DNA from 3 places in the Liquorilactobacillus nagelii DSM 13675 genome. Region 2 is predicted to be linked to each of the others. Evidence: predicted binding sites of a transcription regulator. Region 2 holds the regulator's gene; each other region holds the start of a gene.

Region 1 (10,244 bases), 970 kb from region 2:
ACTGTTGAAAACTTTCTAAATGAAAAATAAAAACATTCTTGCCTTTTGCTTTACCGTAATAACTTATATTATCACCAACACGGTTTTTCTTTAAGAAAGAAAGAACGCTATTTAAATCATTGCTACTAGCGTTAGCTCTAGTAGAGTTTTGTCGATAATTTTGATAAGCATTATAACCAGCGTAAAAATTTATTCCTAGATATTTGACAATATAATTATTGTCAAACGTTCTAGTCAATAATTGTGGGCGATCCTTGTCTGCAACTGTTAAATTCAATCCAAACAGGGCAACCGCCAACAAGCTTACAGTAATTGAATTAAGTAACTTTCCTTTACGCTTGTCAACTTTAATAACCTTAAAAAGCAACAACAATACCAAAATTAGAATATCTACAAACGCCATAAAATCAGTAGGATGAATAATTTCCATAATGCTCAGGCCTAGATGATTCGAAACGGAACTTGATGACTTAATGATTCCTATTGACAGGAAATCAGAAAACTCCCGATAATACAAAATGTTAGCGAACAACCAAAGTGAACTCAACAAATCAATTATCAAGAGAATCCAATAAAACTTTTTACCTCGAAAATAAAGAGCAATGCCTAACAGTAACAATGCCACTGGAATTGGATTAAAAAACAAAATAATTTTTTGAGCTGTATCACTCAAACCCAAGTTAAACTTAGTCAAATAGATAAAATATGTCTTTATCCAAAACAAAAATAGTGTTAATAGAAAGAATCCTGTCCTAGTATTCAAACTATTCTTCCAATTTTTGGAAGAACTATCGTGATTGTCCCCATTATTTTCCCCGACAGTTCTATTCCGCAAAGCTCTTAATGGCTTCAAAATCGAACTCATCTAACATCCTCCAATTACATATCTTTGATTATTTATTATAACTAATTTTAAAAAAATTGGAATAAAGTTGCTTTTCAGCAGAATTATTAATCTGTCAAAAGATCATATATTTCCATCGCTACTAAATCAATATCATCAAATTCAAATTTTTGCTGACTTTTGATTTCGGCTAAATTGAATGTTTTTGTTGCACTATCATAAGTAACAATTGCAACCTGTTGTCCGTTTTTTTCAAACCTTCGACTTGCTTGTTCCTCTTCAACATCAGTTGTCATAGAATCAAGTCGCGAAATAATAGCTGCTAACTTTGAACTCACTTCAATACACTCCTTTATATTTTATCATTCCCAAATACTACGCTTTATCAATTCTACCAGAATTTAAACACTAAACCAGCAAAAAGTATTCTTTTTAGAAAATCTTTATCAGATTACTGCTTAATCTTTTTAGGTCGTACAACTAAAGCTATCATTCCCAGCAATATTCCTAAATAATAAGTCAGTAACCGCCACAGTAACATTGCTAAAACTAATTTACTGGAGTTAGTAATAAAACTAGAAAAAATAGTTGAAAAACTGTATTCTGCTCCACCAGAGCCGCCAGGAATTGGGAATAGAGAAATAACCATTACAATCAAAATGTGAAATGTCGTAACGAGCAGCAAGCTTACATGCTGTTCGCCCAATGATAATAAGATAAAATAAGGAACAATATAATAAAACATTAACTGGATTAAAGTTATTATCCCTATTTTCATCAATAAGCGACCATCTCGCTTTAACCGCAAACTTTCTTGGTAGAAATTATTTATTTTTTCATCTAGAATCTCTTCCCAGCGATCAATTTTAGAAGAATTCCTAAAAAGTCTAAGTAACTTAAACAGGAGTTTTACTGATTTTCTCGTAAAAGAATACCAATACATCACTAACAATAAACCAATTATCACTGCAAAATGGATTAAAAAACCAAATAAAAAAAGCAATGACAAAGCATGCATTTTACTAGCTAGAAAATGGAAACCAATAAATAATGCCACAATGAAATTAACAACAATCATTGACTGATAGACAACAAATTTCATTAATAAAACTGATGTTGCTTGTCCAGCATCAACACCTGCTTGAACTAGAGCAAATAACTGAGCTGGTTGGCCTCCAGAAGAAAATGGCGTAATGCCATTAAAAAGCTGCTCAACTAACGGGATTCTTAAAGCAGATTGTAACGGAAAGTCCATCGTCTCACGTCGCAATAAAACTTTGACAACTATGGCTTCTAAAAAATATGAAATCAGCATACTAAATACAGCAGCTACTAACCAACCCCATTTCAAAGTTGCTAAATCTCTGATTAAGGAGTTAAATGAAATATCACGCAAAGAGAAAGCTGTAATAGCTAAGCCAAATAATAACATTAAAATTAATACTATTTTATTTCGACTTGTCATTTTTTATTTAACCTACTTTGCTGGACATAAAAATTCAGCCATTGATTAGCAAGCCTTTCTTCAGAATACTCTTTAGCTATCTTAGCTGCCTTAGCTTGATATTTCACTAGCAAATCTCGATCCTTAACTAAAGCTAATATGTTCTCTGCCAATTCAGCAAAATTTTTTCCTGCCAGATAGTTGCTTTTTATAATAGCTTGATAAAGATCCAGATCTCGCAATAAAATTGGCAAGCCACAACTGGCAGCTTCCAAAATACTCATTGGAAAAAGTTCATTAAAAGATGGTAGCAAAAACAAATCAGCCGCATTGTAGTAATCACCCATCCGATCACGTTCTACAATGCCGGGAAACTGTAAATTTTGTGGTGGATTTTTAACAATCTCTTTTAATTTATCAAAACCATCTGTTATTCTCCCAAATGAAAAACCACCAACCCAAATAAATTGGAGTTCAGGAAATTTTTTCGCCAATTTGATAAAGTCAAAAACACCTTTTCTCTCCTGAATTTGGCCGACTCCTAAAACAACAAATTTATTTAAGGGAATATTAAGCTGTTGACGCAAGTTATTCTTTTGATTTTGATCAACTTGATGAAAGTCACTCTTAGAAACAAAATTAGGAATATAAGTTATTTTTTCAGGACTAATACCATATTTAGCAAGTGCCGGAATAAAACTCGGATTAACAACTACTAAATGATCCATTCGTCGATAAAAGGAAATAACATAATGACAAAAAATAGCTTTAAAAGGCTGAATCAACTTTAAACTACCTTCTAGAGTTTCTGGAAGAAAATGAACATATCCAATTTTTTGACCACGTCCAGGGAAAAACGTTGAAATGTAAAATTGCGGGTCAACTGTATGGTAGTGACTAATATCTGTACGAGAATATTTGTTGTAAGAAACTATCAATTTATCTGAAAAGTTCCGTTGCAGCAAACCAATTAACTCAGTATAGGCACTTCCAACTCCCTGTCCTTTGATTTTCGTAGCCGAAGAAAACATGTTCACTTTAAGCATTCGTTAAACCCCTTTATAAACCTAACTGATCTCTCCTGAATGACTTGTTTCTCTTTCTTTTGAATATATAGCCTGACAGTCATGGTAAAATTGAATTACTTTTTCTCCAAAATCAGCAGCCGAAATCGCTGATAATTTTTGATTCAATTTGTTCGTTTCAATCGATTGCTGACTCGTCGTTAAATATTCAAATAGAATATTAGCCAAGTCGTCCAACTTTTCAAACGTCATTCCGAATTCTTTGTCACTTAGTAAGTCGTCTGTATATGGACTATGTGTTGTAACAACTTTCAATCCCGATGCCAATGCTTCAATATATGTTAAACCTTGAGATTCTGAAACTGATGTTGATACAAAAAGGTCAGCAGCATGATAATAGTCAGCAACTTGATCGTTAGATATCTCACCAGTAAACAAAACATTTGGCTGGATATTCAACTCCGCCACTTGCTGCTCTAAATCTTCTCTCGCCGGTCCATCACCAACAATCATCAATAAAACATTTGGTAACAGATGGCACAATTGGGGCATAACACTAATTAACCGGTCAATATCTTTTTCATACGCTAGTCTACTCAAAGTTAACAGCAAAGGTGTTTGTTCTTTTATTTGATATTTTTTTCGAATATCCAATTTTACCGGTTGACGATACTTCTGTAAATTTACACCAGTTGGGATAACTGTAATTGGCGACTTGACTCCGTACCCCTCAAGTGTAGTTAAGACTCTTTCACTTGGAGCAATTATCCCGGTCATATGGTAACAAAAAGAACGCGACATTTGCTTAACGTGGTGCGGCTTTAACAGTTTTCCTTTGGCAACATAATGCAAATAATCCTCATACATCGTGTGATAAGTATGAATGCAAGGAATTTTTAAATTTTTAGCAACAAATTTGCCAATCCATCCCATTGAGAACTCCGTTTGTGTATGGACAATATCAAGCTGCAGTTCTTTAGCAACTTGATACGCTCTAAATAAACCGCGAACAGCAATTCTACGATCAGTAAATGAAATAAATGGGATGCTGGTAAATCTAAATATATTTTTTTCATATTCATCAGAAGCTACTTTAGGATCAGTAGTCGTAAAAATATAGACGTGGTGCCCCTGACTTTCAAGTTGTTCTTTAAGTGTTTTAATGGAGGTGGCCACACCGCTGACTTGCGGATAATAAGTATCTGTAAAAATCCCGATATTCACGTGTATCCTCCTTAACTAAGTTAATCACATTAATTATATTGTTTCTATCCAATATATGCAATCATTCAAAAGGCCTTCATTTAAATTAACATAAAATCTTAAGGAAAGATTAGCTCTACTTAATTCAAAACAATTAATGATTTTAAAGAAAAAAGGGAGCAATGCCAATTTGGCTTACGCTCCCCTTTTTACTCTTCTAAAAGAATCACTCTTAATCTAGAGTGATAAGTTTTTAACTAATGAAACAACTTCTTCCGTTGTTTCACACTCAGTAACCGCCTTTTGAGCTAACTGCTTCATTTCTGCGGTATTAAGTTTTTTCATCAAACTACGGGTCTTCAAAATTGATGTGGCGCTCATCGAAAATTCATCTAAGCCTAAACCAACCAATAATGGAACTGCAATCTGATCTCCAGCCATTTCACCACACATACCAGTCCATTTACCCTCAGCATGAGATGCCTCAATAATATTCTTAATCAAGCGAAGAATCGATGGATTATATGGTTGGTAAAGATATGACACACGTTCGTTTCCACGATCTGCTGCCATTGAATACTGAATTAAATCATTTGTTCCAATACTGAAGAAGTCAGCATATTTTGCTAATTTATCAGCTATCATCGCAGCTGCTGGAATTTCCATCATCATACCTACTTCAACATCATCAGCTACAGGTACGCCAGCCTTAACTAACTTAGCTTTTTCTTCCTCATAAATCGCTTTAGCTGCTTTAAATTCTTTAACAGTAGCAATCATTGGAAACATAATAGCTAACTTACCATAATGAGAAGCACGTAATAAAGCACGTAATTGCGTCCGGAAGATATCTTGACGATCTAAGCTAATTCGAATAGCACGATAACCCAAGAAAGGATTCATTTCATCAGGTAACGGTAAATATGGCAACTCTTTGTCACCACCGATGTCCATCGTTCGAATCACTACTTGTTTACCATTCATGCCTTCAACAGCTTTTTTGTAGGCTTCAAACTGATCATCTTCAGTAGGCAATTCACTTGCATCCATATACAGAAACTCCGAACGGAATAAGCCGACAGCTTCTGCACCATTATCAGTGGCACCCACTACATCCTTAGGTGTCCCAATATTAGCTCCTAAAATCAATTTCTTTCCATCCGCTGTTAGAGAATCTGCTGATTTTAACTGTTTCCATTCAGCTTTTTGTTTAGCAAAATCAGCCGCTTTTTGATGGTAGTGTTCAATTTCAGCTTTGGTAGGTTCAACTAATGCTTCGCCACCAATACCATCAATAATCACTAATTGTCCTTCTTCAATGTCCTTTGTTGCCGACTGTGAGCCAACAACAGCTGGTATTTCCAAAGTTCGTGACATAATTGCAGAATGAGAAGTCCGCCCACCAATGTCAGTTATAAATCCTTTAACATATTTCCGGTCAAGTTGAGCAGTATCTGAAGGCGTCAAATCATGAGCAACAATAACTACTTCTTCATTAATTAATGCTGGATTAGGTAATTTAACTCCTAGTAAATGAGCTAATACTCGCTTACAAACATCACGAATATCTCCTGCCCGTTCCTGCATATATTTATTGTCAGTCATATTTTCAAAAATTGAGATAAACTCAGTAGCTACATCTTGTAAAGCCTTCTCAGCATTAACTTTCTCATCTTTGATCTTACTTTTAATTTTACCGAAAAACTCAGGATCAGCTAAAATAGTCAAATGTGCTTCGAAAACGGCTGCCTCAGCCTCACCCAGATTTGCAGTTGCCTTTTCTTTAATCAACTGCAATTCTTTTTCGGAATCAGCAACTGCTTGATTTAAACGTGCAATTTCTGAAGTTGGGTCTTCAACATTTTCTTCTTGGAAAGTCAAGTCTGGCTGCACCAGCATGTATGCTTTAGCAACAGCAACTCCATCACTGGCAGCTATTCCCTTTAACACTTTCGTCATTATTCAGCAAGTCCTTCTTTCTTCATTGCTTCTTCAATAGCTGCCAAAGCATCAGCTGCATCATCACCGTCAGCTGCAATTGTAACATCAGCATTCTGGCCTACGCCGAGTGACATTACACCCATGATTGACTTCAAGTTAACTGACTTATCTTTGTAAGTCAAAGTAATATCTGAGTTGAATTTGCTGGCCGCCTGAACTAATAAAGTTGCTGGACGTGCATGAATACCTGTTTCTGCAATAATATGAAAGTCTTTCTTTTCCATTTAAATCAAGCTCCTTTTGTAATGTTGATAGAAAATTCAAGAACAGCACTTCAATTCCTGAAAAGCCTTTTAAGAACGCGTTTTCATCAGAATTGGCAATACTTTCCCTGCTGAAGTAAATGTTAGCATGAATTGCTTGATAAAACAAGTTTATAAAGCATTATTGTGTTGGATTATCATTATAATGGTAATAAACTATTCCTTGTTGATGAGCAATCCCGACAATGCGCTTTCTTTGTCGGAAATTCATGAAAGCCACTTGAAAACTCATGAACTCTTTCGGTTCGATTTTGATTTCATCAATTTCCCCGGCTACTAATTTATCTAATAATTCCTGATAATTGCGTTCTTCCAAAAAATCACCCTCACATGTTTTTTTTATCATATCACACAAGCTTCCAACTTGCGCTAAAAATCAGATGTAGTATACTTATAGTCAAAGGTCAAAGATAGTCAAAGAGGCCTTTAGTTAATTTTATGAAAGGTAGTGAAAGACGATGATTTGTCAAAATTGCCATCAAAATCCCGCGACAATTCATTTATCAACCACTGTAAATGGTCGACAAACCTCGATTGATCTCTGTCAAAATTGTTATCGAGAACTAAAAGATCATGCTCAGCAAAATAATCCTCAAGCGATGATGCAAGATCCATTTGGATTTGGTAGCTTGGATGATCTTTTTCGTTCCATGAGCAATGGAAGTTCTGCTGCTCAGCACCAATTTCAACAGCCCCAAGCTGCTGCAGGTAATGGAAATAACCGAGGCGGCGGAATCTTACAACAATACGGGCTTGATTTAACCGCTGAAGCAAAAAATAATCGTATCGATCCAGTTATTGGTCGCGATAAAGAAATCGCTCGTGTAATTGAGATTCTGAATCGTCGAACTAAAAACAACCCTGTTTTAATTGGCGAAGCTGGAGTAGGCAAAACAGCTGTTGTCGAAGGCTTAGCTCAAAAAATTGTTAATGGAGACGTCCCACAAAAACTTTTAAACAAACGAGTTTTTCGACTGGATGTTGTTTCCTTGGTTCAGGGTACTGGTATTCGTGGTCAATTTGAACAACGAATGCAACAATTGATGCAAGAACTTCGCAAACAACCAGAGATTATTTTGTTTATCGATGAAATCCATGAAATCGTGGGTGCTGGTAATGCAGAAGGTGGGATGGATGCCGGTAATGTTTTAAAACCAGCTCTAGCACGTGGTGAAATTCAATTAATTGGAGCAACCACTCTTAATGAATATCGCAAAATTGAAAAAGATGCAGCATTAGCTAGGCGCTTTCAGCCAATCCAAGTTGACGAACCTTCTGTGGCAGAAACCGTACAAATCTTAAAGGGCATTCAAACAAAATACGAAAAATACCATCATGTTAAATACACAGTTGAGGCTTTGAAATCAGCGGTTGAATTGTCTAACCGATATATTCAAGATCGTTTTTTGCCTGATAAGGCAATCGATTTATTAGATGAAGCCGGTTCGAGAAAAAATTTAACAATTCAAGCCGTTGATCCGCAAGTCATTGAACAAAAAATCAAAACAGCTGAAAATCAAAAGCAAGCAGCTTTAAAAAGAGAAGATTACGAAAAAGCTGCTTATTATCGCGACCAAGCTAATAAATTTTCACAAATGCGTGAACAAAAAACAGGTGAAACTACGACTCCAACTGTAACCGAAAAAGACATGGAAAAAATCATTGAGGAAAAAACTAACATTCCAGTTGGTGAACTCAAGCAAAAAGAACAACAACAGTTACGAGACCTAGCAAAGTCGCTTGAAAAACATGTTATTGGTCAAAATTTAGCTGTTGATAAAGTTGCCCGGGCAATCCGGCGCAATCGAATTGGTTTCAATAAATCTGGTCGTCCAATTGGTTCCTTCTTATTCGTTGGCCCGACCGGTGTTGGAAAAACTGAAACTGCTAAACAATTGGCTCGTGAATTATTTGGAACCACTGATGCCTTAATCCGCTTCGATATGAGTGAATATATGGAAAAACATTCTGTTTCAAAATTGATTGGATCCCCTCCTGGCTATGTGGGTTATGAAGAAGCCGGTCAATTAACTGAACAGGTTCGGCGTCATCCCTACAGTTTAATTTTATTAGATGAAATTGAAAAAGCTCATCCGGATGTCATGCACATGTTCTTGCAAATTCTTGATGATGGCCGTTTAACTGATTCTCAGGGTCGAACTGTCAGCTTTAAAGACACGATTATTATCATGACTTCTAATGCTGGTAGCGGTGATGCAGTCGCTAATGTTGGTTTTGGTGCTACAGCTTCGGGGAAAAATCACTCTGTAATCGATAATTTGTCTAAATATTTCAAGCCAGAATTTCTTAATCGTTTTGATGACATTGTCGAATTTAACCCACTAACCAAACCAGATTTACTAAAAATTGTTTCACTAATGTTGACTGATGTTGAAAAAATGCTAGTGCCTCAAGAAATCAGTTTAAAAGTTACAACTCCAGCCAAAGAAAAATTAGTCGAATTAGGTTATGATCCCAAAATGGGTGCGCGACCGTTAAGACGCATTATTCAGGAACAAATTGAAGATGGAATCGCAGATTACTATTTAGAACATCCCGAAAACAAATCTTTATTAGCTACAACAATAGATAATAAAATAAAAATACAACCTGTCGAAAAAAAGCCAACAAGCAAAAAAGCAAATTAACATAATTAAGAAATTGCAGAGATTAGGGAATTTACTACCTAATCTCTTTTTTATTTGGCTAAGTTAAAAAATTATCAATTTATCTTGACCTTTTAGTTCATTTATTCAACACTTTTGGCTATAATAAACTTATAGAATAGAGGAGGAGATATCTATGCATTTAATTGATGTTAGCAATAGCTACTCACGAAAAATCAAACATGAATTAGAAAATTCAGCAACTCATTTCATTAAAGTTTACACTTTAGGTAATAGTCGAGTCGTTTTCAAAAGAAACAGTCTGGATGAAGAAATAATTATTTCTAACAAAAATCGAAGTATTTCTGACGATGAAATAAAATTTATTTTAAATGAACTCGTTAAAAATAAAAAAGATGCTGCTAAAGTTACACGAACAGATAGTGTTGTCCAAATTAGCCTAACAGTTCATTAATTAATGTTTATATTAGTTGTTATAAAGGTGGTGATCAAATTTGTCAGTCAGTAGTTTTCTAAAGAAAGTTTTCCAAACTTTTAAAAGCAGTGATTCAGCAACTGCCAACCAAATTCCCCCAAAATCAACTGACGAAGTCTCCACTAAGGCAACGAAAAAGCCAGAACAGCAGAAATCCCTTTCACAATTAGCTAATAATAAAGTAGAATTAAAGCAGCCTAATGAAATTAGTCAAGAAAAACAAAATGCTGTTCTTTTGCTAATTTATCAAGACGAACAGCAACACGAAATTGCTCGTCCACAACTAATTAGTGGTTTAATTGGACAAAAGATTCAATTTAAGCTTCGTAAATTATCGAATTACAACTTAATAAACATCAAGG
Region 2 (10,244 bases):
CAACGTTTCTGCCAAAGTTAGATTGAGTAACCGATTCTTCAAATCTAACTTCTTGTTGATTTTGTAGCGTCCAACTGGCGCTAAGTCATAACGTTTCGGATCAAAGAAACGAGCAGTTAACAAACTACGGGCACTATCAGCCGTTTTAGGCTCACCTGGGCGTAGTCGTTCATAAATATCTTTCAGCGACTCCTCGACACGTGAATCTTCGCTGACCTTATGCACGTCTTTTTCAAGAGTCAAAAGTAAGCTGTCGCTGGCACCAAGCATTTTGACAATTTCATCATCAGAACTAAAACCTAACGCTCTGATTAATTCAGTTAACGGAATTTTACGCGTTCGATCGATTCTGACATATGCAATATTTTTAGCATCATTCTCATATTCTAGCCAAGCTCCTCGATTAGGAATTACTGTCGTTCCATAGGTAACTCGACCACTTTTATCCATTTCAGAATTGTAATAAACTCCAGGTGAACGAACTAATTGTGAAACGATAACTCGTTCAGCACCATTTATAATGAAAGTACCCTGTTCAGTCATTAGTGGGAAGTCGCCAAAGAAAACATCCTGAGATTTAATTTCTCCGGTTTCATGGTTTATTAAATTCAACGTAACGTGCAGTGGTGCCGAAAAATTAGCATCATGCTGTCGTGCTTCCTCGACTGTGTATTTTGGTTTCAACAATTGATAATCAACGAACTTCAAAGATAAATTGCCTGCAAAATCCTCAATCGGCATAATATCCTCGAAAACCTCTCTAAGACCGTCATTCAAAAACCATTTATATGAATTAGTTTGAATTTCGATCAAATTAGGCAGTTCCAGAACTTCTTTGATACGTGCATAACTTCTACGAGTTCGATGTTTACCGTATTTAACTATATGTCCTGCCAAGTTGTTCACCTCTCAAATTATTTCTGCAAATAGCCTTCACAAATATTACATTTTGGTTACAATTAACTATTAAACCAAATAAATCTTATTTTTAGGCAAAAAAAAACCAAAAACAGTTGACACCTAAACGGCGAAACACACTATTTTTGCTTTTCTCGGCGATAACTATGGACAATATATCACAGTCACCCGATAATTCACAGATTATACTTACTAATGATACTGAAAACTTTATCAAAAGTCAAATGGTTAACCCCAAAAAGAGCTGTGACCTTGTCATCACAACTCTATCGAAAACTAACCTATTTTTGACTAACCTTTTCTTTATCAATTAGCTTCTGATCCTCATGTACACTAATTACAATTTTGCCTTTGCTAGCTCCAATTGAAACAGAGCTCCCAACTTTAACCTGCCCAGTAATTAATAATTCACTAAGTTTGTCTTCCACTTCAGTCTGTAATGCCCGCCGGATTGGACGAGCACCATATTCAGGGTCGAACCCTTTTTTCGCAACCAAATCAATTGCTGCTGGAGTTATCTTAATTTTAACTTGCTGCTGGCGAACACGATCCAATAACTCTTTGGCCATTAACTTAACAATTGCATGCAATTCTTTTTTCTCCAACTGATGAAAAATAATTGTTTCATCAATTCGATTAAGAAATTCTGGTCGGAAAGTTTTTTTCAAGATTTCTTGAATTTTAGCTGACATTGCCTTAAATTTATCTTCCGGCTGAGTACTACCAAATCCAACTTGTTTTTCATCACGCAAAGCAGTTGCGCCTAGGTTTGAAGTCATAATAATGATTGTATTACGAAAATCAATTTTTCTACCTTTAGAATCCGTTAAATATCCATCATCAAGAACTTGAAGCAAAATATTAAAAACATCTGGATGGGCCTTTTCTACTTCGTCAAACAACACTACCGAATACGGATGCTGCCTAACTTTTTCTGTTAATTGTCCACCCTCATCATATCCTACATAACCGGGAGGAGACCCTACTAAGCGACTGGTACTATATTTTTCCATATACTCGCTCATGTCAATTCGAATCATTGAGTTCTCTGATCCAAACATCGCTTCCGCCAATGCTTTAGCTAATTCTGTTTTTCCAACACCGGTGGGACCCAAAAACATAAATGAACCAATTGGTCGTTTTGGATCTTTTAATCCACTTCGAGCACGTCGAATTGCTCGAGAAACAGCTGAAACAGCTGCTTCTTGCCCGATAACTCGTTGATGAAGAATTTTTTCCAGATCAATTAAGCGGGCAGTTTCACTTTTATTCATTTGCGTAACTGGGACACCGGTCCATTCTGAAACAACCTGAGCAATATCCTCTGCTCCAACAGAGACCGTATAAACACCCTTTGATTGTTGTTCAAGTAGTTTATCAATTGAGTCTTTAAGACGTAATTCCTTTTTTCGTATCTTCGCCGCTTCTTCAAATTTTTCTTGCGTTAGTGCTGTAACCTTTTGACCAGCTAATTGCTGGAGTTTTCCTTTCTTTTCTTCAATTGACTTAGTACTACTAGATTGATTTAATCTAACCTTAGCTGCTGCTTCATCCATCAAATCAATTGCTTTGTCAGGCAAATAACGATCTGAAATATAGCGTGAACTCAGCTTAACCGCTGCTACTAACGCTTCATCAGTGATTTTTAAATGATGATGTGCTTCATAACGTGGACGCAAGCCCTGCAAAATTTTCAAACTATCATCTGTTGTTGGTTCAGCCACCATAATTTTAGCAAAGCGACGTTCCAGTGCTGAATCGGATTCTATATATTTTTGAAATTCATCCAGTGTTGTTGCACCAACCACCTGAACTTCACCACGTGCTAAAGCAGGTTTCAAAATATTTGAAGCATCGATAGCTCCTTCAGCTCCACCAGCTCCAATTAAAGTATGCAACTCATCAATGAAAAGGATAACTTGACCATCAGCGTAAATTTCATCAAGAATCTTTTTTACTCGATCCTCAAATTCACCTCGATATTTTGTACCTGCAACTAAAGATCCCATGTCCAGAACCATTACCCTCTTATGGGCTAAACTCTCAGGTACTTGACCGCTAACGATAACTTGGGCTAATCCTTCAGCAATTGCTGTTTTACCAACACCTGGTTCACCAAGCAGTACTGGATTATTTTTGGTTCGGCGACTCAGTACTTGAATTACTCGACGAACTTCCTTTTCCCGCCCAATTACAGGATCAATCTTATTCTCAGCTGCTAATTTAGTTAAATCACGGGCGAGCGTGTTTAAAGTTGGTGTTCCATTCGCCTTAGGTCTAGCTTTATCATATTTTTTCATTTGAATTTCACTGACACCCAGCTTATGAATGATTTCTTGGTACATCCGATGGCTATCAACACTTAAACTTTGTAAAATTCTCGACGACAGTAAATCACTGTTTTGCAGTAAAGCCATCAGTAAATGCTCCGTACCAATTTTTAAGGCATTTGTTTTTTGTGCATTTTCACTTGCTTTAGCTAAAATTTCCTTTGCACGCGGTGTATATGGTAAATACCCACTAACATTCTTTAAAGTACCATATCCAGTTAGACGCTCGATTTCCTCTCGCACGTCTGTTTCAGTAACTACAAATTGTTTTAATATCTTACCGGCAATTCCATTTTTTTCGATTGTCAGTGCTAAGAGTAAATGTTCTGTCCCAATTGCTTGATGTCGAAAGTCTTTTGCTTGTTCTTGGGCGATAACTAATACTTGTCTTGCACTTGGTGTAAATAAGTTTTCCATAAAATTGCCCCCACTTTCTAATCATTTAATCATCATATTTCAAACGAGTTAAGATGCTTTTCATTATACGCGCCCGCAGCATATTCTCAAGTTCGCTATCACCAAAACTCAAAGTTTTTTTATCAATAACAGCCAATAATAAATTAGCTGTCATTTGTGATAAGACACTTGCTTGAAATAAACTTTGAATAAGTTGAAATGCATCTTTAAAATTTATACTGTCACCAACAATAGTGATTAATTCATCAAGTACATCATAATCGTCAACTAAGTTAACTTTTGCAATTCGAATATAACCACCACCCCCACGTTTACTTCTGACAATGTATCCATTTTGAATATTAAATCGGGTTTTAATTACATAATTAATTTGCGAAGGCACGCAGTTGAACAGTTGTGCCATTTCAGAACGTTTAATTTCAACTTCTTGCGATTCTGCCAAAATACTTTTTAAATATTTTTCAATGATATCAGAAATATTCTGACTTTGCATCTAATCATCCTCTGAAATTTGACTAATATTGACTATTATTATACTTGAAAAAGGAAGAATTGCAAAAGTTTTAACTGCAAAAAAAAAGCCCTCGCTTTACGAGAACTTTTGATATCGGGAAAACAGGATTTGAACCTGCGACCCCTACGTCCCGAACGTAGTGCTCTACCAAGCTGAGCTACTTCCCGAAACTCTTAATTAGTCGAAAAAGTAGAAACTACCCAGCTATATTCAAATCAAGACCTAGCTCCAAACTACTTTCCGCTTTACTGCACCCAGTAGGAGTCGAACCTACAACCTTCTGATTCGTAGTCAGACACTCTATCCAATTGCGCTATGGGTGCAAATAATGCCGAGGACCGGAATCGAACCGGTACGGTAATCACTTACCGCAGGATTTTAAGTCCTGTGCGTCTGCCAGTTCCGCCACCCCGGCATAAATAACTAAATAAAATATTTGGAACAAGCGGAAGACGGGATTCGAACCCGCGACCCCCACCATGGCAAGGTGATGTTCTACCACTGAACTACTTCCGCATAATAATGGTGCCGACTAGACGATTCGAACGCCCGACCCTCTGATTACAAATCAGATGCTCTACCAACTGAGCTAAGTCGGCAAATATGGTGCGGGTGAAGGGATTTGAACCCCCACGTTTTTCAACGCTAGAACCTAAATCTAGTGCGTCTGCCAATTCCGCCACACCCGCAAAATTGACCTATGAGTCGTGACAGGCTCGAACTGTCGACCCTCTGATTAAAAGTCAGATGCTCTACCGACTGAGCTAACGACTCAATGGAGGATACAGGGCTCGAACCTGTGACCCTCTGCTTGTAAGGCAGACGCTCTCCCAACTGAGCTAATCCTCCATCGAAGTGAGCACGGCAACTTCCTACCCTCACAGGGGGCGATCCCCCAACTACTATCGGCGTTAAGAAGCTTAACTTCTGTGTTCGGCATGGGAACAGGTGTATCCTTCTTGCTATCGCCACCGCACTCTTCTTTTGAGAAAATCTTGTTCTCTCAAAACCAGCTAATATCTTTCTCTTTTTCCCTCGAACTCCGTTCTTCTTCTTTGGTTAAGTCTTCGGTTTATTAGTACTGGTCCGCTCCATTCATCACTGAACTTCCACTTCCAGCCTATCTACCTGATCTTCTCTCAGGAACCTTATTTCTCTAAAGAATGGGAAATCTTATCTTGAGGTGAGTTTCGCACTTAGATGCTTTCAGCGTTTATCTCATCCACACTTAGCTACCCAGCTATGCTCTTGGCAGAACAACTGGTACACCAGCGGTGTGTCCATCCCGGTCCTCTCGTACTAAGGACAGCTCCTCTCAAATTTCCTACGCCCGCGACGGATAGGGACCGAACTGTCTCACGACGTTCTGAACCCAGCTCGCGTACCGCTTTAATGGGCGAACAGCCCAACCCTTGGGACCGACTACAGCCCCAGGATGCGATGAGCCGACATCGAGGTGCCAAACCTCCCCGTCGATGTGGACTCTTGGGGGAGATAAGCCTGTTATCCCCAGGGTAGCTTTTATCCGTTGAGCGATGGCCCTTCCATTCGGAACCACCGGATCACTAAGCCCGACTTTCGTCCCTGCTCGACTTGTCTGTCTCGCAGTCAAGCTCCCTTGTGCCTTTACACTCTGCGAATGATTTCCAACCATTCTGAGGGAACCTTTGGGCGCCTCCGTTACCTTTTAGGAGGCGACCGCCCCAGTCAAACTGCCCACCTGACACTGTCTCCCGCCAAGTTTATTGGCGAGGGTTAGAGTGTTCATACAACGAGGGTAGTATCCCACCAATGCCTCTGCCGAAACTAGCGTTCCGGCTTCTATGGCTCCTACCTATCCTGTACAAGTTGTACAAACACCCAATATCAAGCTACAGTAAAGCTCCATGGGGTCTTTCCGTCCTGTCGCGGGTAACCCGCATCTTCACGGGTATTATAATTTCACCGAGTCTCTCGTCGAGACAGTGCCCAGATCGTTACGCCTTTCGTGCGGGTCGGAACTTACCCGACAAGGAATTTCGCTACCTTAGGACCGTTATAGTTACGGCCGCCGTTTACTGGGGCTTCAATTCTGAGCTTCGCCGAAGCTAACCCATCCTCTTAACCTTCCAGCACCGGGCAGGCGTCAGCCCCTATACGTCATCTTACGATTTTGCAGAAACCTGTGTTTTTGATAAACAGTCGCCTGGGCCTTTTCACTGCGGCTGAGCTTACGCTCAGCACCCCTTCTCCCGAAGTTACGGGGTCATTTTGCCGAGTTCCTTAACGAGAGTTCTCTCGCTCACCTGAGGATTCTCTCCTCGACTACCTGTGTCGGTTTGCGGTACGGGCAGCTTTGATCTCACTAGAAGCTTTTCTCGGCAGTGTGACATCAGCACCTTCACTACTTAAATTTCGCTACTCATCACAACTTGTCCTTATGTCAGCAAGCATTTTACTCACTAACAGACTTGTTGCTTGAACACACCTCCAACAGTGTGCGTGCTTAGCCTCCTGCGTCCCTCCATTGCTCAAACAATCATTGCTGGTACAGGAATCTCAACCTGTTATCCATCGCCTACGCCTTGCGGCCTCAGCTTAGGTCCCGACTAACCCTGGGTGGACGAGCCTTCCCCAGGAAACCTTAGTCATTCGGTGGACAGGATTCTCACCTGTCTTGCGCTACTCATACCGGCATTCTCACTTCTAAGCGCTCCACTGGTCCTTACGATCCAGCTTCTCCGCCCTTAGAACGCTCTCCTACCACGCAACCTTACGGTTGCATCCACAATTTCGGTAATATGTTTAGCCCCGGTACATTTTCGGCGCAGGATCACTCGACTAGTGAGCTATTACGCACTCTTTAAATGGTGGCTGCTTCTGAGCCAACATCCTAGTTGTCTGTGCAATTCCACATCCTTTTCCACTTAACATATATTTAGGGACCTTAATTGGTGGTCTGGGCTGTTTCCCTTTCGACTACGGATCTTATCACTCGCAGTCTGACTCCCGAAGATAAATATATGGCATTCGGAGTTTATCTGAATTCAGTAACCCAAGACGGGCCCCTAGTTCAAACAGTGCTCTACCTCCATTATCCTAACTTCGAGGCTAGCCCTAAAGCTATTTCGGAGAGAACCAGCTATCTCCAAGTTCGTTTGGAATTTCTCCGCTACCCACATCTCATCTCAGCATTTTTCAACATACACGAGTTCGGTCCTCCAGTGCGTTTTACCACACCTTCAACCTGGACATGGGTAGGTCACCTGGTTTCGGGTCTACGTCTGCATACTAATTCGCCCTCTTCAGACTCGCTTTCGCTACGGCTCCATCATTTACGACTTAACCTTGCATACAAACGTAACTCGCCGGTTCATTCTACAAAAGGCACGCTATCACCCGTTAACGGGCTCTAACTACTTGTAGGCACATGGTTTCAGGAACTATTTCACTCCCCTTCCGGGGTGCTTTTCACCTTTCCCTCACGGTACTGGTTCACTATCGGTCACTAGGTAGTATTTAGCCTTGGGAGATGGTCCTCCCGGATTCCGACGGAATTTCACGTGTTCCGCCGTACTCAGGATCCTGAACTGAGGGAAAACGATTTTGTCTACGGGGCTCTCACCTTATTTTGCTGACCTTCCCAGATCATTCGACTATCGTTTTCTTTGTTAACTCAAATGTTCAGTCCTACAACCCTAGAAAGCAAGCTTTCTAGTTTGGGCTCTTCCCGCTTCGCTCGCCGCTACTGGGGGAATCGAGTTTTCTTTATCTTCCTGCAGGTACTTAGATGTTTCAGTTCCCTGCGTTTGCTTCTAACTAGTCTATGTATTCAACTAGCAGTAATAGCTCATTACAGCTATTGGGTTGCCCCATTCGGAAATCTCCGGATCACAGCTTACTTACAGCTCCCCGGAGCATATCGGTGTTAGTCCCGTCCTTCATCAGCTCCTAGTGCCAAGGCATCCACCATGCGCCCTTATTAACTTAACCTTGTTTTACCTGCGGTAAAACGGTTATGAGTTTGCGTCAAGAACTTCTTGTTCAAAACTCTTTTAATACGCGGTGTTCTCGGTTTAATAAAAAAGATATTATCTGGTTTTCAAAGAACAAAACTGATGGTTTTACCATCAATGGAGCCTAACGGGATCGAACCGATGACCTCCTGCGTGCAAAGCAGGCGCTCTCCCATCTGAGCTAAGGCCCCATATCAAAAGGATGGGCCTAAATGGACTTGAACCATCGACCTCACGCTTATCAGGCGTGCGCTCTAAACCAGCTGAGCTATAGGCCCATACATCCTCAAGAGAGTAGACCTCTCAAAACTAAACAAAGTTTCGTGCTTGTGCAGGTTCCGTTTCTATCCTTAGAAAGGAGGTGATCCAGCCGCAGGTTCTCCTACGGCTACCTTGTTACGACTTCACCCCAATCATCTGTCCCACCTTAGACGGCTGGCTCCTATTGGTTACCCCACCGGCTTTGGGTGTTACAAACTCTCATGGTGTGACGGGCGGTGTGTACAAGGCCCGGGAACGTATTCACCGCGGCATGCTGATCCGCGATTACTAGCGATTCCGACTTCATGCAGGCGAGTTGCAGCCTGCAATCCGAACTGAGAACGACTTTCAGAGATTAGCTTAACCTCGCGGTCTAGCGACTCGTTGTATCGTCCATTGTAGCACGTGTGTAGCCCAGGTCATAAGGGGCATGATGATTTGACGTCATCCCCACCTTCCTCCGGTTTGTCACCGGCAGTCTTGCCAGAGTGCCCAACTTAATGCTGGCAACTGACAATAAGGGTTGCGCTCGTTGCGGGACTTAACCCAACATCTCACGACACGAGCTGACGACAACCATGCACCACCTGTCATTCTGTCCCCGAAGGGAACACCTAATCTCTTAGGCTATCAGAAGATGTCAAGACCTGGTAAGGTTCTTCGCGTTGCTTCGAATTAAACCACATGCTCCACCGCTTGTGCGGGCCCCCGTCAATTCCTTTGAGTTTCAACCTTGCGGTCGTACTCCCCAGGCGGAATGCTTAATGCGTTTGCTGCGGCACTGAAGGGCGGAAACCCTCCAACACTTAGCATTCATCGTTTACAGCGTGGACTACCAGGGTATCTAATCCTGTTTGCTACCCACGCTTTCGAACCTCAGCGTCAGTTACAGACCAGAGAGCCGCTTTCGCCACTGGTGTTCTTCCATATATCTACGCATTTCACCGCTACACATGGAGTTCCACTCTCCTCTTCTGCACTCAAGTCTCCCAGTTTCCAATGCACGACTTCGGTTAAGCCGAAGGCTTTCACATCAGACTTAAAAGACCGCCTGCGTTCCCTTTACGCCCAATAAATCCGGACAACGCTTGCCACCTACGTATTACCGCGGCTGCTGGCACGTAGTTAGCCGTGGCTTTCTGGCCAGATACCGTCACTGCACGAGCAGTTACTCTCGCACACGTTCTTCTCTGACAACAGAGTTTTACGATCCGAAAACCTTCTTCACTCACGCGGCGTTGCTCCATCAGACTTTCGTCCATTGTGGAAGATTCCCTACTGCTGCCTCCCGTAGGAGTTTGGGCCGTGTCTCAGTCCCAATGTGGCCGATCAACCTCTCAGTTCGGCTACGTATCATTGCCTTGGTAAGCCATTACCTTACCAACTAGCTAATACGCCGCGGGTCCATCCCAAAGTGATAGCCGAAACCATCTTTGACACAGAAACCATGTGGTTTCTGTGGTTATGCGGTATTAGCATCTGTTTCCAAATGTTATCCCCCGCTTTGGGGCAGGTTGCCCACGTGTTACTCACCCGTTCGCCACTCAGTTGTTTAAGTCGGTGCAAGCACCAGTTAAAACAGCTTCGTTCGACTTGCATGTATTAGGCACGCCGCCAGCGTTCGTCCTGAGCCAGGATCAAACTCTCATTTTAAAGTTTGTGACTCATTTTTATTACTAGCGAATTGACTTCGCAAATTTTGTCCTTGCTTTCGCAAGGCCCTGCACATTTGCTTTATCGAAACTTTGTTCAGTTTTCAAAGGTCTACATAAATTATTAGTAACACGATATTTAATTATACTCACTTTT
Region 3 (10,244 bases), 270 kb from region 2:
GATCATCATGCTGGGAGGTCGTTACAGCACGTTTAAAAAAGGTTTTCAATTCAAATACACCAAAATTGCATTTTAAGTACTTGCCATGAACCGCTCGACTGATTGTTGACTCATGCAAACCAAGCTTTTGAGCTACATCTCTCAATAATAAAGGTTTGAGCGGATGAGTTTTATCTAGAAAGAAGTCTTGTTGATGATCAACAATCACTTTTCCAACACGTAAAATAGTTTGACCACGCTGTGCTAAATTATTTTCCAAGGAAATATACTCGGCACGCTTTTCATTTAGATATGCTTTAACATCCACATCAGCTGATTTAGAAAATTTTTCATAATATTTTTGGTTAAAAATAATCTGGGGTTGATTTTCAGAGCTTAACTTCACTTCAATTTTTCGATGATCTGTTGAAACATCTACAAGTAAATCTGGGTAAATATAACTTAAGCTATCTGTTTGAAAAGCAGCTCCAGGAGCAGGCGATAAAGTCTTAATATATTCAAATGACTGTTGAACTTCAGATGTTGAAGTTCCAATTGCCATTGCAATTTCCTTCCATCTATGATCTGCGAACTCCTCAAAATGATCCTGTACAATTTCTAAAGCCAGCAGCGGTGAACGGTCATCATTTTCAATTTGAAGTAATAAGCACTCTTGAAGATTTCGTGCACCAACACCTGGTGGATCTAATTGTTGTAAAAGCGTTAGTGCATCAATTAAAGTAGTTTGATCCACTTGAGTTTGTTGACAAATTGTATCAATATCTAATGTTAAATAACCATTTTGGTCCAAATGATCTATCAAAAATACTACCCAACCTCGCAAAATAGTTTTGCGCATCGTCAAATGAACCTGACTTAAAAGATATTCTGGTAAAGATTGTGTTTGTCGAGAAACAAGCTCGTCTTCAAGTGAAAAAGATTTTCCCGAATCAACTGTTCTTTTTATGCTTGAGGTTTTAATTTTTACAAATGGATTATCCAATTGTTTTTGTTGCATAAAATCATGCAAATCTTCGATATTATAACGTAAAATCCGAATAGATTGCTGCATTTGCTGTGTTAGAACTAATTTTTGAATTTGACGCTGTTCTTGGCCTAATCGTTGTTCAAAAGGCATTATCTACACTCCCTTTATTTCATTTTAGGGGTTGCAATTTCAACCAACTTCAACTAAAATAATATAGTATTGCGCCGCTAGTGTAATGGATCGCACGCAAGATTCCGGTTCTTGTAATGTGGGTTCGACTCCCACGTGGCGCATGGATAGTTTATACCGGTTATCATATATCGTCAAAAGTCTTGAGAATCAAGGCTTTTTTATTTTGCTTTATTCAGTGATTTTCGCCTATCTTCAAATAAAGTGAGTCAATAATGAGTCGCAAAAATTACTTAAGCCTCTAAATAATAGCGCTACCACTATAGTTATTATACACCAGCTGGGGTGAAATTATTTTTTTGTCTATCTCAGCAGTCAACCACTCCCGGTTAAAGCCACAAATTTTCCAAAATAAATTCCAAGCAGTACAACAATTCTTAATTGTATTAGCTTTTATTTAGGTATTACGTGTAAGGGTATCACAGAACTGAACGCAACTAAAATTTCCTTGCGGTATTAATTTTGGGGATCCATCTACCTAATTAAAATTAGATAGTTTCTGACTTTATTTTAATTAAAGAAGCCCATTAAAACTAGTGGTATTACCCCTAATTAAATTAATTTTGCGGTTTAATCAAACAATGAAAAAATCTCACCAAAAAAGTGATGGTTCAAAGCCAAGGTTAATATGGTAAAATTATCTAGAAAAATAATTTTCAGAGTGTCTGAATCTAATTTAGATTTAGAGTAAGGAGTTTTTTCATGAACTATTTTTTTAATTCCACTAAAAAAAAGACCAATTGCAATATTCTTAATTCTTATAATTACCAAAAACAATTATCAAAGGACAGAAAGTCAATAGTTCTTTTAGCTTTAGGGTGGGGAGCGGCCATAATTTCTATCTTTTCACCTGCTATTGGGTGTATTTCAATAATTTCAGGATTATCGCTCATCAAAAAGCACCGAAAATTTGCTGGTTGCACTTTAGTTCTAATTACACTAATTCTTGTTTACATTGGTTTATCAGGCTTTTCTGATGGCTTTATTGCGGGAATTCAAAAGAAATAAAATTTTGTTTAAATAGCAACTCTATTTATAACCATCTTAAACCAAATAAAAAGTCCGCAGCTATGTGCAGACTATACAGGGTATTAACGTCATTCAAAAAATAGTTACTACTTGAAACATTCTCATTCTAGCACTTTTATATAGCGCTTACAATGACACTGAACTCAAAGATTAATTTTTTCACATTTTGTTAACTAAAACTACACTTTATCTCCTTAAAAAGGAAAACAACTTCCTTTAAAATCATTTTTAACATTAAGGAGGTAGTTTCCATTGAAACAAAATCATTCAATTAGAAAAAATATGTCAATTCTCTTCATAGCTGTTATGTTATTAGCGATTGGGGGTTCAATTGGATATTCGCTTGGATTAAAAAGCTCTCAAACACGTTTAACTAAAAATATAAATCGTCCCAAAATGACTAATAGCAAATCCCCCCAAAAACAACCATTTAAAAATAAGTCAAAATAAGACACAACTAGTTGATCTTCACAATTATAAAGTTACTCATAAAAAAGCCTTCAATCTTAAATCATACAGTAACTATTATTATAATTGTAACGCAAAATGCTAAGCTATTTTTGATAAACAAATGAGGTAGGCTAATCGAAATTAACCTACCTCATTTACTCTTATTCAATTAATGAGTTACTTAATTAAACCAAAACCACCAGTCCAAGAAATTTTCTCTTTAGCTGCCAAAGTCATCTGCAAAAATCCTACTGCTTCCATCTCCCGTGCTCGCTTTAAACTACCAGCATCCACTAGCTGCAAACCACTGCCACTTAAGTTTGCTTTGACTGTTGATCATTACCAGCTACTAACACGGTTGTTGGTAATTTTGTACCAACTTTTTTACTGTTTAAGGTAGCTGCAAAATTAGTATTAAAAGCTTTGATTACTTTCGAGTTTGGTAGTTTAGCTGAAATTTGAGCGGCAGCTGAACTGTCAGCTGGAACAACCAATTCATCCCAGTTGTCAAAATTAAGCGGGTTAGTAATATCTACAATCACCTTTCCTGCAAATTCAGTTGCGTTTTTTTCAACAATATCAATCGCTGCTGGATAAGGAACTGCTAAAACAATTACATCCCCTAAATCTTTCACAATGTCATCATGACCAATATAATCAACTTGATTTTTACCTGCTAGAAAATTTTCTCCAATTGCTTTTCCCATATTGCCTTTACCGAAAATTGTAATTTTTGTCATTCACTTTTTCCTCCTAAATGTTTTCTATGAATTTTATTGCAACTTAAAATATAACAAATATCAATAGCAATCATTAAAAAATAGGCAAAAAAAGTTATTTGAGATTTTAAAAATAACATTTAGCAAAAAAACAGTTGAATTACTGTAGTCAGCAATTCAACTGTTAAATGTTTTTATTTCAGATTCTTTTTATTAGTCATAATTCCGTCAATCAAACCATAATCAACTGCCTGTTGCGCAGTCATGAAATTATCACGTTCAGTATCACGATTAATAACTTCAATATCTTGACCCGACCCATCTGCTAAAATTTTATTAATCAGCTTTCGAGTCTTCAAGATATGTTCTGCAGCAATATTGATATCTGTAGCTTGACCCTGTGCTCCACCAAGAGGTTGATGAATCATAATTTCAGAGTTTGGCAAAGCAAAGCGTTTCCCCTTTGTTCCAGCTGTTGATAGCACACTAGCCATCGAAGCCGCCATTCCCATGACAATTGTCTGAACATCTGAATTTACAAAGTTCATCGTGTCATAAATTGCTAAACCCGCGGAAACACTTCCACCTGGGGAATTAATATAAATGTAAATATCTTTTTCTGAATCTTGTGCATCCAAGAAAAGCAGTTGAGCAATAATCGCATTTGCCATATCATCATTAACTTCTCCTGAAAGCATAATAATTCGATCCTTAAGCAATCTTGAATAAATATCATAGGCACGTTCGCCGCCTGAAGATTGCTCAATAACTGTAGGAACTAGGTTCATGTTGATAACCTCCTCAATAATAACTGACACCACTATTTTAGCATCCCGGTATCAATAATACTAGTTTACTCTAATGGTCAATAAAGGTCAAAGAAATTGTTTTACTGCTATCATAAACAAATTACTTAATAATATCAAAACCAGCGCGAATTTTTTCAGCATATTCATTAAGTTTACGCAAACGATGATTAACTCCGGATTTGGAGATTGGTCCATTGGGAACAACATCACCCAATTCCTTTAATGAAATTTCTGGATGGCTTAAACGTGCATACGCAATTTCCTGCAATTTAAGCGGAAGATGTTCAAGACCAATTTGCTGATCCAAATATTTGATATTCTCTAATTGATGATTAGAAGCATCAGCAATTTTATTTAAATTAGCATTTTCGCAGTTCACGATTCGATTGACGGAATTCCGCATATCACGAACGATTCGAATATCTTCAAATTTTAACATTGCACTTGTTGCGCCAATTAAAGATAAAAAATCAGCAATTTTTTCTGCTTCTTTCAAATAAGTAATATACCCACTTCGACGCTGTGTTTTACGCGCATTCAATTGATAGCGATTCATCAATTGACAAATCATCGTATTTTGGTCTTCGTATAGGGAATAAATTTCCAAATGATAGCGGCTAGTTTCTGGATTATTAACCGATCCAGCAGCCAGAAAAGCTCCTCGTAAATATGAGCGGACTTGACTATCAGATTTAAGCAATTTAATTGCACTTGTTCGTTGCAAACTTGTACCATCAAAAATCCCCAAATCAGTTAAGACATTTTCTGTTCCTTTTTTCAAACGAACAATGTACAAATTATTCTTTTTCAACTTCATCTTACGTCGAACCAATAATTCGCCATCGATCGCATAAAACTTTTTCAGCAGTTGATAAATTCGGCGAGCGATTGCTGGGTTTTCTGATTGAATATTCAAAATGAAGCGATGATTTGCCAAATTTAGCGAACCGTTTAAACGAATTAACGCCATCAATTCTGCCTTAGCATTTGCTTGATGAACTTCTAAAGTTGTCAATTCTTTTTTTACATCACTTGCATAAGACACAATCACCACCTCCATACTTAGTTAAATTCATTGTCAATCCATGATAAAGGTCGACTAGTTAATCGCATTAATTCATCAACAACTTGTCCTCCATTATGAAAAACACCATGATTACGTAGTTCGAGAAAATTATCAGAAATCACCCGACAGCCTTGTGACCGTAATCCATTAAAATCATGTTTGACTTGATAAAGATATTCGTCATACTTTTGATGATCTAAATAATCATGTGGAACTGGTTCAGTATTAACTAAAACAGTATCGATGAATTTTTTTTGCAAATGATGGTGTAAAACTGCTACATGGTCAGCATCCGAAAAATGTTCGGTTTCACCTTTTTGCGTCATAATATTGCAAATATAGACAACCTCGGCTTGGGTTTGACAAACTGCCTGACCAACATTTGAAATCATTAAATTTGGTAAAATACTGGTAAATAGGCTTCCCGGGCCCAAAACAATTTGATCAGCATGCATGATTGCATCAATTACCTCTGGAACTGCCGCTGGTTGTTTGTTTTCAGTTGAACTAACCCAAACATGGTCAATCGTCTTAGCAGCAGCTGTAATTTCAGCCTCTCCAGCAATTTTAGTACCATCATTAAAAGCTGCATGCAAGATTAATGACTCATTAGCAACCGGGTAAACATGCCCATCAACTTTCATCATTTTTGCTAGCTCTTGGACCGCGTTAAAAATCCCATCACCATTCATTTCTGACAAAGCTGCAATAATCAAATTGCCAATTGCATGACCCGAAAAGAACTGATCCTTAGATTTAAAGCGATATTGAAAAATATTCTGATAAATTTCTGGTAGATTTGATAAAGCCACTAAAACATTTCGAATATCTCCTGGCGGCACAACGTTAATATAATTTCGAATAATTCCCGAAGATCCACCGTCATCAGCCACAGTTACTACAGCCGTGATGTCAGCATTTTGACGCCGAAAGGCTTTCAAAATCACCGGTAACCCTGTGCCTCCTCCAATCACTACGATTTGAGGACGTGGTCGTTTATTTGAATAACGTATCATGAGCGATTAACTGTCTCCTTTCTCCGGCTGACATCCCGATGAGCTACACTAACTGGATAATTCTGCTTTAACTCTTGAGCGATTCTTTCCGCTATAGCAACCGACCGATGCTGTCCGCCAGTACAACCAATTGCAATTGTCACACTTGATTTGCCTTCAGCCTGATAACCAGGAATAATTTCCTGCAACATCTGCATAAAAAGTTGATAAAACTTGGCTGTTTTTTGAGAATTCATTACATAATCATAAACTGGTTGATCTAAACCAGTCTTTTTTTTCAATTCGGGTACATAATACGGGTTTGGCAAAAAGCGGACATCCATTACAATATCGGCATCAATCGGCAATCCATATTTAAATCCGAATGACAAAACTTCAATGTGAAATGGAGCTGATTCACTAGTTTCAAAATTATGAAAAATTTCTTCACGCAATTGTCGTGGAGTTAATTTGCTCGTATCAACAACCAGTTGAGCTCGTGCTTTAATTTCACTTAGCAGATCACGCTCTAATATAATTCCGTCCATTAAACGACCATCCATCGCCAGTGGATGAGAACGGCGAGTTTCTTTGTAGCGAGCTACTAATTCTTCATTTGAAGCATCTAAAAATAAAATTTTGCCATTAATTGTATTTTCGTTTCCTAAGTTGCGCAGCATCTCAATAATTTCATCGTAAAATGCTCGTGAGCGCAAATCAATTACTAAAGCTACTTTATTAACTTTACCAGATTCACGAACTAATTCCCAAAATTTAGGCAGCAATGTTGGTGGCATATTATCAATACAAAAGTATCCCAAATCTTCAAAGCTTTGGACTGCAACCGTTTTTCCCGCTCCACTCATTCCGGTAATTACAACTAATTGAATTGTTTTATCCATCTATTCTATCCTTCTTTCAAACTTGAATGTATTATAGCATGGGCCGTTTTATGCTTACCAGTTAGTTTATAAACTAACTAAGAATCGCAAAATAAAAGCTGGCAACCAAATATATGCCAGCTCCCAACTAATTACTTAACTTAATCGCTCATTCAACCACATGACGTTCAAATGGATCCGAAGAAATTCCCTCAGCCAAAATTTTTTTGGCCCATTCCTTAGCTGAAAATAAAGAATGATCACGATAATTACCACAGCTCTTAATATCTGTTCCTTGAACATCTTCCCATGAAGCTTGCGTAATTTGTTCCAATGACCATTTTAATGCTTTTGCAACTGTCGCTGTATCATGTTCACCCCAAGTGATTAAATGAAACCCTGTTCGGCATCCAAATGGAGAACAGTCAATTACTTCAGGAATCTGATCCCGTAAATAACCAGCCAACATATGTTCAATCGTATGCAATCCACCAGTAGGGATTGCATTTTCATTCGGCTGAACTAGTCGCAAATCGTAATTAGAAATTTTATCTCCTTTAGGACCTTCTTCAACTGTAATTAACCGGACATAGGGTGCTTTAACAGCTGTATGATCTAAAGTAAAACTTTCGACTTTTGCCATTTAAAATTCCTCCTTAATGATTTTAATATTCTCTTTTACTCTAGCATGAATAGCTTGAAATGCAAGCTGCTACAATTTATTTTACTGCTAAATTTGGTGTTTTTTGCAACATCTTTGCTAAATATTGGCCGGTATAACTAGCTGGGTTCTCAGCAATCTTTTCTGGAGTCCCAGTTGCAACTACTTTTCCACCACCATCGCCGCCTTCTGGACCAAGATCAATTAAGTAATCAGCCGTCTTTATAACATCCAAATTATGCTCGATTACTAAAACTGTGTTCCCCTTGTCGACTAACCGTTCTAAAACTTCTAATAAACGACGAATATCCTCGCTGTGTAATCCAGTTGTCGGTTCGTCCAGAATATAAAAACTCTTACCATTTGATTTGCGATGTAATTCAGCTGCTAGTTTCATTCGCTGAGCTTCACCACCTGAAAGAGTGGTTGCTGGCTGTCCTAACTTAACATAACCCAGACCAACATCAACAATTGTCTGTAATTTTCGTTTAATTTTTGGAATTGGTGCAAAAAAGTCCAATGCTTCAGTAACCGTCATATCCAGCACTTGTGCAATGTTTTTTCCCTTATATTCAATTTCCAATGTTTCAGAATTATAGCGAGTTCCATGACAAACCTCACAGGGAACATAAACATCTGGCAAAAAGTTCATCTCAATTTTGATAATTCCATCGCCACGACATGCCTCACAACGTCCACCCTTAACATTAAAACTGAATCTTCCCTTATTATATCCTCGCAACTTGGCTGTATTAGTTTGCGCAAACAAACCACGAATATCATCAAAAACACTCGTATAAGTTGCTGGATTGCTGCGCGGAGTTCGGCCAATCGGTGTCTGATCAATGTCGATTACTTTTTCAAGTTTTTCAATGCCCGTGATTTTCCGGTACTTTCCCGGTTTGACCGAGTTGCCATTCAATTTTTGTGCTAGGGCACGTTTTAAAATCAAGTTAACTAAAGTCGATTTTCCGGAACCTGAAACACCAGTAACTGCAATTAACGTTCCTAAGGGAAACTGAACATCAATTTGCTTTAAGTTGTTTGCTGCAGCGCCCATTAATTTAATAAAATCACCATTTCCAGATCTTCGCTTGGCTGGCAGCGGGATAAAACGTTTGCCAGCTAAATACTGTCCAGTCAGTGATTTAGTTGAACGAGCGACTTGTTTTGGAGTTCCCGCAGCCATCACTTGACCACCATTATTACCTGCTCCAGGACCAATATCAATCAAATAATCAGCTGCACGCATTGTATCTTCATCATGTTCAACCACGATTAAAGTGTTCCCCAGATCACGCATTTGTTTCAGTGAAGCAATTAAACGATCGTTATCTCTTTGGTGTAAACCAATTGAAGGCTCATCTAAAATATAAAGAACACCAGATAAATTTGAGCCAATTTGGGTTGCCAGACGAATCCGCTGGGCTTCACCACCTGAAAGGGTTCTAGCGGAACGACTTAAAGTCAAGTAAGCTAAACCAACATTTACAAGAAAAGTTAATCGATCAATTATTTCTTTTAAGATTGGACGAGCAATTTTACTTTGTTGTTGATTAAACTTCAATGATTTAAAGAAAGTCAACGCATGTTCAATATTAAAGTCAGAAACCTCACCGATATGCTTGGCAGCAATCTTTACTGCTAAAGCTTTTTTGTTTAAACGATATCCATGACAAGTCTGGCAAGTTAAGCTGGTCATGTACTTACGCATCACATCTCGGGTAAAATCACTGTTGGTTTCATGGTAACGCCGATCAATATTGGGAATTACCCCTTCAAAAGGTGTTTCAACATCACGGACACCACCAAAATCACTCTCATAATGAAAATGAAAAGTTCGGGTGGCATCACCAAATAAAATTAAGTTTTGTTGTTGGATCGATAATTTAGCAAATGGCACATCTAGTGGAATTTTGAAAGCGTGACACATTTGTTCTAGTAGCGTTGGGTAATACTTTGAACTAATTGGGTTCCAAGGCTCGATTGCACCCTCAGCCAACGTTTTTTGCGGATCAGGAATTACTAAATCACGGTCAACTTCAAGTTTAATTCCAATTCCGTCACAATCAGGACAAGCGCCAAATGGTGCATTAAAAGAAAACAATCGTGGCTCTAACTCACCAATCGTAAAACCACAGTAAGGGCAAGCGAACTTCTCAGAAAATTGCAACATGTCAGCATCAATAACATCAACACTGACATAACCATCTGCCAAATTTAAAGCTGCTTCCAATGAATCAAACAAGCGCGATCTGATTTGCGGCTTAATAATCAGACGATCCACCACTACTGCTAGTGAATGTTTTTTATTCTTATCCAGCTCTGGAACTTGGTCCAAATCATACGTTGTGCCATCAACTCTTACCCTGACAAAACCAGTCTGTTTAATTTTGGCTAAAATTTTCTTTTGCTGGCCCTTCTTTTCACGAACAAGTGGAGCTAAAATCTGAATCTTACTACGTTCTGGTAGTTGTA

The links. The regulator CtsR, encoded in region 2, represses protease genes until heat stress. The targets are predictions, from matches to a motif close to TTGGTCAAAAAAGGTCAAANA.
Region 1: the regulator CtsR is predicted to act here: its motif matches at 7,181-7,201, upstream of G6O73_RS01130 (ATP-dependent Clp protease ATP-binding subunit).
Region 3: the regulator CtsR is predicted to act here: its motif matches at 4,216-4,236, upstream of clpP (ATP-dependent Clp endopeptidase proteolytic subunit ClpP).

What each region holds. Positions count from the first base shown of each region.
Region 1 is NZ_CP049304.1:213,823-224,066, reverse strand. It holds gene G6O73_RS01170 (LTA synthase family protein) at 1-865, opposite strand, end outside; gene G6O73_RS01165 (YkuJ family protein) at 952-1,188, opposite strand; gene G6O73_RS01160 (lysylphosphatidylglycerol synthase transmembrane domain-containing protein) at 1,296-2,309, opposite strand; gene G6O73_RS01155 (glycosyltransferase family 4 protein) at 2,306-3,334, opposite strand; gene G6O73_RS01150 (glycosyltransferase family 4 protein) at 3,356-4,537, opposite strand; gene ptsP (phosphoenolpyruvate--protein phosphotransferase) at 4,754-6,475, opposite strand; gene G6O73_RS01140 (phosphocarrier protein HPr) at 6,475-6,741, opposite strand; gene G6O73_RS01135 (hypothetical protein) at 6,902-7,126, opposite strand; gene G6O73_RS01130 (ATP-dependent Clp protease ATP-binding subunit) at 7,239-9,428, shown strand; gene G6O73_RS01125 (DUF1827 family protein) at 9,583-9,861, shown strand; gene G6O73_RS01120 (MucBP domain-containing protein) at 9,902-10,244, shown strand, end outside.
Region 2 is NZ_CP049304.1:1,734,857-1,745,100, forward strand. It holds gene rpoB (DNA-directed RNA polymerase subunit beta) at 1-906, opposite strand, end outside; gene G6O73_RS08865 (ATP-dependent Clp protease ATP-binding subunit) at 1,200-3,665, opposite strand; gene G6O73_RS08870 (CtsR family transcriptional regulator) at 3,691-4,158, opposite strand; tRNA gene G6O73_RS08875 (tRNA-Pro) at 4,273-4,346, opposite strand; tRNA gene G6O73_RS08880 (tRNA-Arg) at 4,429-4,502, opposite strand; tRNA gene G6O73_RS08885 (tRNA-Leu) at 4,509-4,594, opposite strand; tRNA gene G6O73_RS08890 (tRNA-Gly) at 4,624-4,695, opposite strand; tRNA gene G6O73_RS08895 (tRNA-Thr) at 4,703-4,778, opposite strand; tRNA gene G6O73_RS08900 (tRNA-Leu) at 4,784-4,868, opposite strand; tRNA gene G6O73_RS08905 (tRNA-Lys) at 4,881-4,953, opposite strand; tRNA gene G6O73_RS08910 (tRNA-Val) at 4,956-5,028, opposite strand; rRNA gene rrf (5S ribosomal RNA) at 5,039-5,155, opposite strand; rRNA gene G6O73_RS08920 (23S ribosomal RNA) at 5,235-8,151, opposite strand; tRNA gene G6O73_RS08925 (tRNA-Ala) at 8,293-8,365, opposite strand; tRNA gene G6O73_RS08930 (tRNA-Ile) at 8,378-8,452, opposite strand; rRNA gene G6O73_RS08935 (16S ribosomal RNA) at 8,529-10,088, opposite strand.
Region 3 is NZ_CP049304.1:1,466,585-1,476,828, forward strand. It holds gene rpoN (RNA polymerase factor sigma-54) at 1-1,117, opposite strand, end outside; tRNA gene G6O73_RS07445 (tRNA-Arg) at 1,189-1,260, shown strand; gene G6O73_RS07450 (hypothetical protein) at 1,859-2,164, shown strand; gene G6O73_RS07455 (hypothetical protein) at 2,438-2,635, shown strand; partial or broken gene G6O73_RS07460 (NADPH-dependent F420 reductase) at 2,813-3,375, opposite strand; gene clpP (ATP-dependent Clp endopeptidase proteolytic subunit ClpP) at 3,549-4,142, opposite strand; gene whiA (DNA-binding protein WhiA) at 4,264-5,208, opposite strand; gene G6O73_RS07475 (gluconeogenesis factor YvcK family protein) at 5,226-6,245, opposite strand; gene rapZ (RNase adapter RapZ) at 6,242-7,126, opposite strand; gene G6O73_RS07485 (S-ribosylhomocysteine lyase) at 7,275-7,748, opposite strand; gene uvrA (excinuclease ABC subunit UvrA) at 7,825-10,244, opposite strand, start outside.